One region of the Desertibacillus haloalkaliphilus genome, then DNA from elsewhere that is predicted to be linked to it. Evidence: riboswitches for the same ligand, from Rfam matches in the RefSeq annotation. Region 1 holds a riboswitch; the other holds the start of a gene.

Region 1 (7,481 bases):
CATGGTAAAAGGAAAAGTGTTTTTAGTTGGTGCTGGTCCAGGTGATGCGCAGTTAATCACAGTCAAAGGGTTAGAATGTATTCAAACAGCGGATGTGATTTTATATGACCGCTTAGTTAATCCTCTATTGCTAGAACATGCGAGACCAGAGGCAGAACTCATATATTGTGGTAAGCTCCCAGACCGACATATTCTTCGTCAGGAATCAATTAATCAATTATTAGTTGATAAAGGGCTTGAAGGTAAAAACGTCGTTCGTTTAAAGGGCGGAGACCCAAGCGTATTTGGAAGAGTTGGAGAAGAGGCTGAAGCACTGGCTCGGCATCAAATCGATTTTGAAATTGTCCCAGGAATTACATCAGGGATTGCGGCTCCTGCTTATGCAGGAATCCCAGTCACTCACCGGGAGTATGGGAGTTCTTTTGCTGTGGTGACTGGACATGATAAATCAAAAGAAGGGAAGCCGACGATTGATTGGAGCGCGTTGGCATCTGGTGTCGATACGATTGCGTTTTATATGGGTGTTGGAAATTTAGGCTATATTACTTCACAACTTTGCTTATATGGCCGATCACCTAAAACCCCTGTCATCTTAATTCAATGGGGAACACTAGGTAGGCAAAACGTATTAGAAGGCACATTGGAGACAATAACAGCTAAAGCCGAAGAAGTCGGGTTTGAAAATCCCGCGATTACATTAGTGGGTGATATTGTTAGCATTCGTAAAAAAATACAATGGTTTGAGAAAAAGCCATTGAAAGGAAGACAGGTATTAATTGCAAGAACAGGGACAAATCGTGGGAAGTTAGCAGAGGCATTAACAAAACAAGGGGCAGAAGTGTTTGAGTACCCGCGCATGCAAGCTGAGTCTCTCATTTCTGAAACATCTTTTATTAAAACGATTGAGCAGGTGGCACGCTATACGAATATGTTATTTACTTCCCCTGAAAGCGTGGAGTTCTTTTTTCGGGGATTGCGGCACTATCAAATTGATATTCGCTCCGTTCAAGCCACCTTCTATGCCGGATCTGTTAAGTCAAAGCGGGCACTTGAAGCGTACGGATGTATCGCTAACGTGATCGACAATGTGAACATGGACGTTGGGGACTGGTTAGTTATTGGTGAACGCGATTATGAAAAAGAACAGAGGTTTCAGTACATGGGAGATTACCTTGCAGTGTATAAGACAAGTGCTGTTAAGCAATCGAATGAGACGTTTAGACGTCTGCGACAAGAAAACACATTAAATACAGTTGTATTCCCAAGTGCTAGAGCCGTTACAAATCTAGTTGAAACAGTGCGAGCACAAGGGGAAGACCCAAGCCAACTACTTGCAGATGCAGCAGTCATTTGTATGGGAAGTCGATCATTTGTAGCAGCGAAACAAGCTGGGTTTAACGTGGCAAGTACGTCAAAAACGCCTAGTATTGCCGATGTTATCGATTCGATTCAAGAGCAAGTACAAACAAATAAGGAACGAGAAGAAGTTGAAATTGTTATTAAGTAGGTGAAAGATATGGAAGCCGTTCTATATGTCGGGCATGGAAGTAGAGTAGAGCAAGGGAATGAGCAACTTCGCTCCTTTGTAAGTGAAGCGATGGCAAGCGTTGATATTACGATTCAAGAGCTTTGTTTTATTGAATTAACAGAGCCGACAATCGCTTCTGGAATTGATGCTTGTGTAAAACGAGGGGCTACGAGCATCGCTATTATTCCCGTCCTGCTTTTGACAGCTGGTCACGCAAAAGTGGATATACCAAGAGAAATTATGCGTGCACAAACAATCTATCCTGATATTACGTTTCGTTATGGGCGCCCATTTGGGGTCACTGAGACGGTGATAACCGTTATCGGAGAACGGTTGAAAGAGAAAGGATTTCTGTTTGAATCGGAGAGTAGACCTACCATGCAAGAACGTCAAGACGTATCACTCCTTGTTGTTGGTCGAGGGAGCAGTGATCCTGATGCAAACAGTGACCTTGCAAAAATCAGTCGTCTTGTTTGGGAACATTATCCTGTTACGTTTGTGGAAACGTGTTATCTCGCTGCCACGTCGCCTAGTTTTGACGAAGGGCTAGACCGTGTACTAACATTGCCAACAAAAACGGTCTATGTTTTGCCTTATTTATTATTTACAGGTGTGTTAATGAAACGGATGGAAGAAAAAATCGATTCCTTTCAAAGACGTAACAAACAAGTGATTTTGTGTGACTACTTAGGCTTTCATTCAAAATTGATTCATGTGTTGATTGAGCGGGTGAATGAAGTTGTTGGGGGTAGGTACAATTTTTTGATCACAGATGAAAGTGATCGTTCTAGTCAGCTAAAGACCATGGAGGCGAGAGTATGACTTACCCACTTATGGTGAAGCTTAAAGGGAAATTGGTTGTCGTAGTTGGTGGTGGGGCAGTTGCGACGAGAAAAATCAAGCGATTAATACAAGAAGCAGCCGATGTCACAGTTGTCTCTCCCTACTTAAGTGAATCACTGCAAATACTTATTCATGACCATAACCATCGTTTGACGTGGGTGCAAGATCGTTTCAAAGCTTTGTATATCAAAGATGCATTTCTGGTGATTGCTGCTACAGATGATCGTGACGTGAACCGTAGCGTTTTTGAGGCAGTTAATCAATACCAATTAGTAAATATTGTTGACCAGCCCGAACTTAGCAATTTCTATGTACCGTCAATGTTAAAGAGGGGAGAGTTGACAATATCGGTGTCCACAGGAGGAGCTAGTCCTATGCTTGCTAAGCACATTTGCCAAGATCTTGAAAAAACGTATGATGAACGTTATGAAGAGTATCTTGAATTTCTATTGAAGTCGAGAAAGGATATTATTGAACATGTTCCAGAACGTACTAAGCGTAAGCAAATGTTTCAAGAGTTAGCTAGTAAGCGATTTTTAGAGGCTGCGGATCGCCAGCGGGAGTTAGAAAAGTTAATGAAAAAGTTGAATTGACAAAAGGCCGTTTTTCGGGCCTTTTTTTATTAGGTAAAGGGTACGGAGTGCGCCAACAAAGGTGAGGTGCCCAGGAAGTGGGCTTACTCACGCCGCCTTTGATTGAAGGATGAGGGAGAATGCACTGAAGCAGAAAGGAGTAAATCAGGAAGATGGAAAAGGGTACGGAGTGCGCTAGCTACGAAGGTTTGATTTATGATTGGATTCACAAAGTTTTTGAGGAACTCAGTGGAAAATAATGCTTGTCAACTTGAACTCCTTAATGTTAACCTTTAATTAAATAAGGTTAACGAAAGGGTGTATGAGATGACGATAACTGTCAATGAGAAAAATCGTTGGGAACAATTCGCTAACAAAGCATTAACAGGGGTCCCTCTAACAGTTGGAGAAGGACTTGAAGTGTTACAAACACCAGATGAGCAAGTATTACCATTATTGCAAGCTGCTTTTCGGGTGCGAAAACACTACTTCGGGAAAAAAGTAAAGCTAAATATGATTATTAATGCTAAAAGTGGTTTATGTCCGGAAGATTGCGGATATTGCTCGCAATCCATTGTTTCGGATGCACCGGTGGATAAGTATTCCTTTCTTGATAAAGAAACGCTCGTAGCCGGTGCGAAGGAAGCGATGAATCGAAAAGCAGGAACGTATTGCATTGTGGCAAGTGGACGTGGACCGACGGATCAAGAGTTAAATCAAGTTGTAGAAGCTGTCGAGGAAATTAGAGAAACGATGCCATTAAAAATTTGCGCTTGTTTAGGTCTATTGAGTGATGAAAAAGCAGAAAAGTTAAAGGAAGCGGGGGTTCATCGTTATAACCATAACCTTAATACCCATGAAGATAATCATGAAAACATCACCTCAACTCATACGTACGAAGATCGTGTAAACACTGTCGAATCTGTGAAGCATGCAGGAATGTCACCCTGTTCTGGGTGTATTATTGGCATGGGAGAAACGGACGAACAAATTGTTGAAACAGCGCTTGCCTTACGAAAGCTTGATGCTGATTCCATTCCAGTTAACTTCCTTCATGCGATTCAAGGCACGCCCCTTGAAAATTACGGTCGCACACATCCAATGAAATCGTTGAAAGTATTAGCTTTAATGCGCTTTATAAATCCAACCAAAGAAATTCGTGTATCTGGTGGTCGTGAAGTGAATTTACGTACCTTACAGCCCTTAGCTCTCTATGCTGCTAATTCAATTTTTGTAGGTGATTATTTAACGACTGAGGGTCAGTTAGTAGAGGATGATCATCACATCATTGAGGATCTTGGTTTTGAGATTGAAGAATGTGCGCTTTGAACCTCACATGACTGAAATCACGAGTGTTCTCTCCCTATTCAAAAATAATAGTATTTTTCGACAAGAGTAGTAGTTTTTAGGAAAATTTCATGAAAATAATTGACAAAGTTTTTCGCCTGCTATACTGTTATAGTTAACAATTTCATTTAAGGGAAAAGGTGAGGGTTACGATTCGTAACCTTCTAATAGGGAAGTCGGTGAGAAACCGACGCGGACCCGCCACTGTAATTGGTTGCTCTCTGCGAAACCACTGTTCATATCGAATGGGAAGGTGTAGAAGAGCGAGAACCATAAGCCAGGAGACCTGCCTTTTCTAACAACACTGTTTGACCTACGGGGAATAGGGAAGTGTTAGAGAGCAGAGTCTAAGTTGAATACTAAAAACTAGTAAACAATCATTCAAGCATCTCTAACCTTCCAATAATGGTTAGAGATGCTTTTTTCGTTTTAGATGTAGCAGAGAGTATGTTAACAAGGGTACGTATACTCTCACATTGAGGTAGAGTGTGAAGAATAGACGAGAGATTCATAAACTTGAGTAAAAAGGGATGTTTAATAAGTTTAGTGATCATGCTGTTTGGTCACAACAAGTCATTGGAGTCTATAGATGGGAGGAAGTTGTATGGAAATGAACCTAGGGAAATTACTAGTCATTGGATTTGGGCCTGGGAATGAGGAACATATGACGTTTCGGGCAAAAGAGGCGATTTTGGAAAGTGATGCAGTTATCGGTTATAACACATATATTGATATCATCCGTCCACTATTGACAGATCAAGAAATTGTTCGTACCGGGATGACAGAAGAAGTCAGTCGTGCTCAGGAGGCGGTCAGGCAAGCAGAACAAGGTAGGAGTGTCGCGGTCATCTCGAGTGGCGATGCTGGTGTTTATGGGATGGCTGGTTTGATTTATGAAGTGCTCATTGAGCAAGGGTGGAAGGAAGAAACAGGCGTAAGGGTTGAGATTATTCCAGGAATTTCAGCGATTAATTCTTGTGCGTCGCTATTAGGTGCACCTGTGATGCACGATGCCTGTACGATCAGTTTGAGTGATCATCTAACGCCTTGGGAATTAATTAAAAAGCGTGTAGAAGCTGCAGCTCAAGCGGACTTTGTCATTTCTTTATACAATCCAAGAAGTGGGCGAAGAACTCGTCAAATTGTTGAAACACAACAGATCCTCTTAAGCTATCGGTCACCAGATACACCGGTCGGGTTAGTGAAAAGTGCATACCGCGAGCGTCAACACGTGGTTATCACTGATCTTGCACATATGCTTGATCATGATATCGGGATGCTAACGACAGTTGTGATAGGTAATAACTCGACGTTTATGTACGACGGTAAGATGATTACACCGCGTGGCTATCAACGCAAATACACGTTAGATAGCGAGGAACAGCAATTAAAACCGCACCAACGATTACAAGAACAAGCTGAGCCTTGGGCTATGCACCAAGGTGGATCTCAAACAAAAGCAGAGGTAGCTTCAGCCGTTGACTTAGCTGAGGAAGCTATGACAAAAGTAGGTTGCAAGGAGTCTGAACATAAACAGTCATCGGAATTTTCAAATGAGTTTAGGCAACAATCGATTTTTGAATTTGCTGTGTCTCCAGGTATTGCAAATAAAAAGATCAGCGCTCAGCAAATGCTTTCGATTGCAGAAATAGTTGGTGAATCAGGGACAATTGAGTATACACCAGACCATGAAATGCGAATATCGGTACATACGGATCAGCCAGATGAGATCACGTCAAGGTTAAAAACTGAGGGCCTGTTGTTATTACCGATAGGCAATGTTGTTAAAGTGAAAGCATGTGACTTTTGTGATGGTGAAAAGCGTGATGCGATCCCTCATGCAACGGAATTACAGGAAAAGCTAGGTGGGTTGTCTGTACCAAAGGCAATGACCATTGGCATTAATGGATGTGGAATGGCCTGTTACGGTGCAACGGCAGATGACATTGGCATCATTTATCGAAGACAAAAATTTGACCTTTTTTTAGGAGCAAAACGTACAGGTAGAAACGCGCATGTCGCACAGCTCGTGGCCGAAGGTGTAGAACCAGATCAAATTGTTGAAACCGTTGTGGCTGTTGTTGAACAATTTCGTGAGCGCGGTTTACCAAATGAGCGTTTTCATAAATTTTTTAAACGGGTTCAAGAGATTAATGGCTTCAAGTTCCGTGATGTACCGGATCAAGTCGTTGTTGATGAAGTTTGTGGAGATTAAATAGAAAAGGGATGTGTTACGCATGAACGCTGTCTTATTTATCGGTCATGGAAGTAAGAAGAACGAAGGAAATAGTGAAATTGCTCAATTTGTTGAATCAATGAAACCGGAGCTCGATGTCCCGATTGTAGAAACATGCTATTTAGAATTTGCTCAGCCATCTATTGCAACTGGCATTGAGCGTTGTATTGAGCGAGGAGCGACAAAGGTTGCTCTAATCCCAATGATGTTCTTTGCTGCCGGACATTCAAAAATACATATTCCAGATGCAATTGATCATGCAAAAGAAAAATACCCTGCAGTAGAATTTAGTTATGGTCGGCCAATTGATGTCCATGACAAGCTGTTTGATATTTTAGAGTCACGGTTGTCCGACTGTGGATTTTCGAGTGAAAGTAGCAACGAGGAAGTATCGATCTTGCTCGTTGGACGAGGAAGTAGTGATGCGGATGCCAACAGTCAGTTGTATAAAATCTCAAGGTTATTATCTGAGCGATTACAAATGACAAATGTTGAGCTCTCTTTTATTGGTGTAACGACACCGACGGTTGAAGAAGGGGTGCAACGTTGTCTGAAGCTTGGCGCTAAAACGATTTACATCGTCCCTTACTTCTTCTTTACGGGAATTTTGATGGATCGTATGGAAGACAAGCTTGCAAACTTTACATCGGAATATGATGATGTTGTGTTCAAGATGACAGATTACCTCGGCTTTCATCCCGCACTTAAAACGATTTTTATTGACCGAGCAGTAGAAGCACTAGGTGGAAGCGCAAAATTAAATTGTGACATGTGCGAGTATCGTTTACATGCATTAGCACATATGGATGTTCACCATCATCATCACGACCACGACCACGATCACCACCATGTACTCAAGTGACAAAGGAAGGAGCAACAAATGATTTTAGTCATAGCAGGGACAAGTGATGCTAGAGAATTAGCGATTGAGATCGACAAACAAGGGTACCAGCTG
Region 2 (7,481 bases), on a different contig from region 1:
ATAACCATGACCCTTTACTTCGAAGTATGAATCTACCTTTGGAATAGGAACTACCTCAGACAACTTTTTATGGAGGGTTTCTTGGTATTTTAATCTGGTTCGAATGTCACGATCATATTTATCGCTAAAACAATATTGCCTTCCCTGCTTAATAACTTTTAACCCTACGTCTTCTTGGCTACGTAAATCTAAAGCTAGTAACACTGAGCCTTTGGCATGTGCCCGAATTACGTCTAAAATGATATACCCCGGGCCGAACATTTTTTTATTTTCGAAAGGGTTATCATTCACTATTGTGTTATCAGCTTCTTTATCAAAAGGAGGAAATGTTTTAAATGGATTAGGAACATCTGACGGAGGTACAAATGGAACTTCATAAGAGTCCGCTCGTAAGGAACCATCTGCTGCTTGAATAAAAAGTGACGGTAGCCCGAGACGGTTTTGCGAAATAATCGGATTAAAACAGCCATATCTTGCATAAACAATATCACTAAGCCGTAAATCAGTTCGAATAATTGGACCGTGAAAACTAGGGGTTAGTTGAATAAGTTTCTCAGCAATTTCTTTTGCCTCATGATCATTATTGGGGTAGATTGTCATAAACTTTCCTACTTGTGTCGAACCCAATGCCCCTTCATTTAGTAAACCTAGAACATCCTCATCTTGAGTAATTTTAAAGCTTATCTGTTTTTCACGAAGATATGGGACCACTACACGAAGCAATGATACTGCCTCTGACTCAATCGTCGAAAGGTGAAGTTTCCAGCCTTGCACTCGATTCGTTGTTCCGACATTAGCCCAGGGATAATTGATTTCTGGGTTGAGATGATATTCGTTAAGAATCTTAACGAATTGATTCTCCATAACATCCTCCCCTTACCCTTTTTCAGTTTACAATAGACCGTCATTTATACATTTCATTGTATATCGTTATTCTTTTTATTGAATCTTTATGATAGTAAATCATGCTCTTCCACACTTTTACTTCATAAAGCAGTGTAACCTAGTAACCTCTAGGTGGATATCCATATGGTTGCATAACTCCTGGTTGAACAAACCCTGGTTGAACCATTCCTGGCTGTAATCCGTTTGAATACGGCTGTAATGGTTGTAAAACTTGTCCTACTCGTGTTCTTTGACAAGATCCGTCACCACAAGTCCAAGCACAACTTATACCACAAGTCGTTCTCGCACATGATCTCGGAGAACAATTTACCGTTTTACCGCATGAAGCATGACCACAAGTCTCCTGACAATATACTCTCTCAACTCGATTATCGTGAAACTCATCTACATCCCCATTCTTTATATTTTGAATCATCGAATGCTTTGTTTCATCATCAAGGTACTCCAGCTTTTTAATTGTTTCAACGAGATCATGAGATAATTCTCGAAAAAACGTTTTGTCTTTCTTTGCATGGTTAATCAGCTTATTTAATGTTTCATCAATCATACTCTAACCTCCGTCATAAACCTTTATATTTTTTTATACACCTTTATATATCTTTGCTTATGTTGAAACCTATGGACAAGGCAGTCCAAACTTACAAACATTCTTAGTTATTGCCCCATTGCGAGTACCATCCTGGTTGGATAAATTGATGTGGGCTGGGCAATTGAGGACCAAGGAAGCGGGGGTGTAGCGGGTGGGGCCGAAACACCTGCGGCTGTACAAAAGTAGTGTGGGCACAGGATCCCCTACCGCAAGTATTCCCACATGTAATTCTTAAACATGTTGTTCCACAGGAATCCGCACATGTTTGATTACACGATCGCCGCCCGCACGTAATAGCATTACAGGTCCAACCGGAACATTTAGGGTGAGCAATTACACGATTTGATGTCTCTCCATCTTTTTGACCTTGAATGTAATCAATCATGTCATTCTTCGTATGAGAATCAAGATAATCGACGTTTTGTATTGTTTTAATTAAGTCGTTTTGCAACTGGCGAAAAAAAACTTTGTCTTTCTTTGCATGATTAATTAGTTGATGTAATCTTTCTAAATCCACGCTATTCACCTACCTCACTTAGTTTAAATATACGTTTGTGGAGGATACCCTGGTCGAAATGGTTTTATTGGTAAAGTACCAGGTTGAACATTACCTCGTAGAAAAGGAGCCTGAACTTCGGGGATTTGAGGCTCAAGTGGTGTCATTTGTAAGCCTGCAGTTGCTCCACCACAGGAACCCAAACAAGTATTGCCCCCACAACTGCTTCTACATGTTACTCTGCAAGTTCTCCTTGTTCCACATGTGATAAAACACGATGCATCACCACAAGTCACGCTACACCTTCTTCTCGCATCAAACTCACTTTGATCTTCATATAATAAGCTGTTAATGAGCTGCCGTTTCGTCTCATCATTGAGATAATCAAGAGTTTGTATCGTATGAATTATGTCATGAGATAGTCTTTGAAAGAAACGTTCATCTTGTTTGGCCTGAGCGATCAATCTTTGTAAATTCTCATAATCCATTATTCTACCTCCTGTTACTTAAATAAGTTAACTTAACAAAAAACATAAATTATCCTATGTACAGTTGACCATTCAAGTGAGTTAAGAGAGAGAAGTAATTTTGCGGTTTGTTATTTTAAAAGTAAGGTCTTTGTTCTAGTCTTAGGCATTGGCCACTTTAACCAAAAACAACCCCCTTTAACTCAAGGGGGTGATCAATAGACAAATTTATCGTTGATACATTATTGATTCATTAAGGTTTTAACTTCTGAAAAGCCTAACTGTTGAAAAAAGTCGAGTTTATACAGCAAATAGCCAGCAAAATTCCGACCAATAACGTTCTTTCGATCTTTGTTGTATACTCCTTCATGCTTTCCTACAAGCACTTACCATGGAGATATTGCATATTAACAGCTATGCCCTGTCGATTCCCACGTACCACTTTTACACTCGTGCACCCTGCCATCCATACAAATTTTTGATCCATTACTATAACATTGACCAGCGTACATACAATCACAAGCCATTAATTCCCCTCCATTCCAACTCCAGCCCCCTATAGGCTGAATAGGGTGAGGAGGACGAGGTACAGGTTGATATAGCTGTCTAAAGGGTGTCGAAACACCATATAGTTCATTACATCTTTCCATACATCGATCTTTTTCACTCAAACAATAATCAAAACGGTATCCTCGACGTAAACATCGACGTAACTCTTGTTCACAAATTACAGTACATGTGTCAGGACCCGCTGGTTGTACTCCCACCTGAAATTGAGGATAGGATACAAATAAAGGAACTTGTTGTCTATAAGGGAAATACGGCATAAACATCGTTGCTCTCTCCTTAATCATTCACAAATGTAGTAAAGAACAGGTTGACTTTCTTGAGAATCCGTAAGAGTAAATGAATTGTTACCTATAGGTAAGGAACTGATAGTTTGTCAAGCGGGCTCAGAGGTACAAATCGATATATTGTTGTATACCTATAGGAAGGGCATTTATCCCCCTTTATGACTGTTTATGTATGAGGATAGCCAATTGCATTAAGTAAACGGCCCAATTTGTGAAATTGGGCCGTTTTAAAAAAGAGAGGTCCTAAATTAACTGCGACTTCTGATGTGGGCGGAGGAGCGGGTTACATTATAGATTGATATTGCTAATTTAACCCATGAATTCCCCCCTTTGAGAGCTTCTATCAGGCATTGTAAGTAATTGGTAGTCTATTGATGATATTAAAATCTTCCTATGAATCATCTTTTCTTCATCCTGATCGTTTTATTGCTTATCCATAGACAATCCTTTTGTTACTCTAGCTACCTTTTCCTGAATTTTTTTCTCCCCAATGACCGTTTCCTCCGTTCTTTCAAATGCAATGCCATTATATTGGAAAGAAACTTTATTTGATAACTTCTCATTATCATTAGATAAAGATGAAATTAAATGAGAAGCATCTTCTGGTTTCAGATCCTTATACCATCTACCTGATGGGTACACAACTAATACACATTTATCTTGGCAACGTCCATTACAGCGTGTTCTAGTTGTATGAATCTCATGATCTAATCCTCTTGCCATAATCTCTGCTCTAACTGCCTGTGTTAACTCTTCTGCTCCAGCTTTGTTACAACTGCTTCCGTTACATAGTAAAATATGATGTTTAGTTTCTGTTAAATCCCATGTAGCCATTCTATTCCCCAACTCCTAAATATTTTTTTCGCATATCTTTTCAAATCCCTAATTTTCTCTAATCAGTTTTTTCGTAGTGGTAGCAAATCATTTGTTAAATACCTAATGTCCCTTCATAGCCGCCTGTTGAGCAGCCCAGGTTATGAACAAAATAAAAAGCCCTTCCTCACACTAGAGAAAGAGCATAAACGGCATATTTGTCATTAAGACCTTTATGAAAGTCAGTCCTGCCGTTTAAACTTCTCACCCCCCGAAGAAATAAAAAACTTTTGGAAATTGAGGCAGGTCTCCTGACTTGTGCTTCCCTTTACTCTGAGCCTTCCCGTATAAGCACCTCTTCAGTTCCTTATACAGTGGTCATTCTCATTTCATCCACACTTACAGTTGCGGGGACAGTTCTGGACTTTCACCAGATTCCCTATTAAGTCTATATAACACCTAAACTTCCTATTAAATATTAAATTATGACCAAAGAAATAATATTTAGACAATTACTACAATAACTTATAAACAAAGGAAATTCAATCTATTTAAACTTCCCCTATTCCACAAGTAGAATTCATGACTAGTCATTACAACATGTCTCCTCTTCTCCAATGTGACCCGAACGAATTACTTTTGTTTCTAGATATTTTTCATTAAACTCTGATCGATCTCCCCATAACGACTCTCTTCCTGATACCGGTAAACCAGCATTCTTTAAAGCCTCTAATTTTTTCGGGTTATTGGTCAATAAAGTAACAGGCTTACTTCTTAATGCTTTTAAAACATGAATCGCATCACTATAATTTCTAGAATCATCAACAAAGCCAAGCGCTTCATTTGCCTCAACTGTATCGTAGTTATTCTCTTGGAGAATGTAAGCCATTGCTTTGCTAAATAGACCAATTCCTCGTCCTTCATGATTAGCTAAATAAAATAAAGCACCTGTACCATGTTCAATAATATTTTTCATTGATTGTTTTAATTGATACCCACAATCACACCTTTTACTTCCGAAAATATCTCCTGTATGACAGATGGAATGCATTCTAATAATGGCATCATCACTGTAGCTAAAATCACCATAGGTTAAGACACTCGATTGCTGTAATTCGGATAAATTAGCTGAAGATAATTTATCAATAATACGGTCAAAGTCCTCTGTTACCTCACCACAATTTAACCAACAGTACCAATTGAATTGAACTGTCTCTCCATCCAAATTAACCGGAAGTTTTATAGGTCCAACTAAATAGATGGCACCTTCCTTTGTTTTAATTAGTTGAATTTTATCTTCAAGTATTGAAAGAATCCTTGACTCGAATTTTGTTTGTGTCATCAGTATCCTATCCTTTTTTATTATTTTGTCGTTAAGGTAATATTTCCATATAGGGAAATTAGTGGTTATGGGTTTCTGAATTAGTAATGCTCTTTTGCTCAAACCTAGTTTAGGGCAATTGATCATTTATCCCGTTATAACTGTAATATCCTCACTTGAAAAAAAGTGGGGCGAAAATACAATTGGATGTTTTTTTGTATACAAACCGGGACAAATAAGAAAGACGACTACGAAAAAGTGGTCGTCTCTAGATGTACCAGTAACGTTGCAACAACAACGTAAAGGGGCTTTAGTAGTTCTCATTCAACATAGGAGCTTATCGCAGAGGGAATGATAAATGTCCATGTAATAGTAGTGGATGTTTCTTGTAACTCCTGCAAGTTTCGCCCTTGCCCTTTCGCTTGTCGGTATAAATATCTCTGGAAAATCAGGTGTACCGATTACTGAATCATAATGTAATTCGCCCTGCAATACAAAACAGAATACCAGGTACCTATCTTGCATTTGACGTAAGGTTTTTATGCACCAGTAATCCTGTCATTGCCTACCTAAAATCATGCCAATGTTTCATTTTTTATTGATTTACTAGTTGCTTTTTTTATTATTGGTGCAACTTCTGTCGCTAGTAATTCAATACTTTTCGCTACTTTACTAACAGGCAAGCCGCCTATATCCAGCTGTGCTAGAAAACGTGTATGTCCAAAAGCCTCATGTTGTCTTAAGATTTTCTCCACAATTTGCTGCGTACTTCCTACAAACAATGCGGTATCTGGGCCTGTCATTTGATCGAAGTCGTCCTTTGATAATCTCGTTCCCATTCCTCGTTGACGATTCACATAGGACCAATAGTTCGAGTAATATGGGAAGAATTCACTTTTCGCTTGCTGAGTTGTTTCAGCAATATAGGCATGCCCCGTTACGCCAACCCTTAAGTCTTCTGGGGAATGCCCGGCATTTATTCCGGTTTCACGGTAAAAGTCAACGAGCGGTTTAAAACGTAATGGATCTCCGCCTAATATCGCTAGTGCCATTCCAACGCCAAATTTTCCAGCACGAACAGCACTTTCCGGCGAACCGCCAACCCCGATCCAAACTGGTAAGCGTTCTTGTACTGGCCTCGGGGCAATTTCAGCATTGTTTAAAGATGAACGGAACTTTCCTGACCACGTAACGGTCTCATTTTGAGTTAATTGTAAAAGCAAATCCATATGCTCTTCAAACAATTCATCATAATCGTTTGTGCTATACCCAAACAGCGGAAATGATTCTATAAATGCTCCCCTGCCAGCTATGATTTCAGCTCGACCATTTGAAAGTAAATCTAATGTAGCAAAATCTTCAAAGAGACGAACCGGATCAAGTGTACTTAACACACTTGTAGTACTTGTTAATTTAATTCGTTTTGTTGCATGTGCAATAGCAGCCAATATGACTGCAGGTGAAGAAGAGGCATAATCTAGACGATGATGCTCCCCTACCCCAAATATATCCAGCCCTGCTTCATCAGCAAGTGTTGCCGCTTGAATGATTTCTGTTAATCGTTCTTTAACCGTTACCGTTTTTCCAGTTAATGGATCAGGACCAATATCTGCAAGTGTGTAAATCCCTATATCGATGCTTGTTTTTTCTACAGTAGACATCCCAAAGCCTCCCAACCTTATACCGCTAACTCTACTCGATTTCCAGAAGGATCAAGCGTAATATAATGATTATTTTCTTCTAATACATCCACACCAATTTGTTTCAATTGTGTTACTACTTGCTTTCGTGCTTCTTCATTATCAAAAATGAGCGTAAACGATTCGAGACCTACACTATTTTGGGCCGGAGCTTTAGCACCTACACCATTCCATGTGTTGACCCCAACGTGGTGGTGATATTTTCCGTAAGAAAGGAATAATGCCTGCCCGCCAAATCGATTGACGACATCCATTCCTAATCCTTTTACATAAAATTCTTCTGTCTTTTTTAGATCGGATACGTGCAAATGAATGTGACCCATGACCGTTTCAGT

The links. A riboswitch is a leader RNA that binds a small molecule or an ion and turns the genes downstream of it on or off. The one in region 1 is predicted to bind cobalamin.
Region 2: another riboswitch for cobalamin. It lies ahead of KH400_RS06775 ((2Fe-2S) ferredoxin domain-containing protein); the one in region 1 lies ahead of cobJ (precorrin-3B C(17)-methyltransferase).

The regions. Positions count from the first base shown of each region.
Region 1 covers NZ_JAHPIV010000012.1:97,622-105,102, forward strand. Annotated here, with positions in the region: gene cobA (uroporphyrinogen-III C-methyltransferase) at 2-1,507, shown strand; gene KH400_RS14415 (sirohydrochlorin chelatase) at 1,517-2,350, shown strand; gene KH400_RS14420 (NAD(P)-binding protein) at 2,347-2,964, shown strand; gene bioB (biotin synthase BioB) at 3,271-4,272, shown strand; cobalamin riboswitch at 4,412-4,598, shown strand; gene cobJ (precorrin-3B C(17)-methyltransferase) at 4,895-6,505, shown strand; gene KH400_RS14435 (sirohydrochlorin chelatase) at 6,528-7,388, shown strand; gene cobK (precorrin-6A reductase) at 7,407-7,481, shown strand, end outside.
Region 2 covers NZ_JAHPIV010000005.1:34,610-42,090, reverse strand. Annotated here, with positions in the region: gene KH400_RS06790 (lanthionine synthetase LanC family protein) at 1-864, opposite strand, end outside; gene KH400_RS06785 (hypothetical protein) at 1,004-1,453, opposite strand; gene KH400_RS06780 (hypothetical protein) at 2,036-2,479, opposite strand; gene KH400_RS06775 ((2Fe-2S) ferredoxin domain-containing protein) at 3,736-4,146, opposite strand; cobalamin riboswitch at 4,410-4,603, opposite strand; gene KH400_RS06770 (GTP cyclohydrolase II) at 4,712-5,467, opposite strand; partial or broken gene KH400_RS26385 (NAD(P)-dependent oxidoreductase) at 5,785-5,914, opposite strand; gene KH400_RS06765 (LLM class flavin-dependent oxidoreductase) at 6,022-7,107, opposite strand; gene KH400_RS06760 (VOC family protein) at 7,125-7,481, opposite strand, start outside.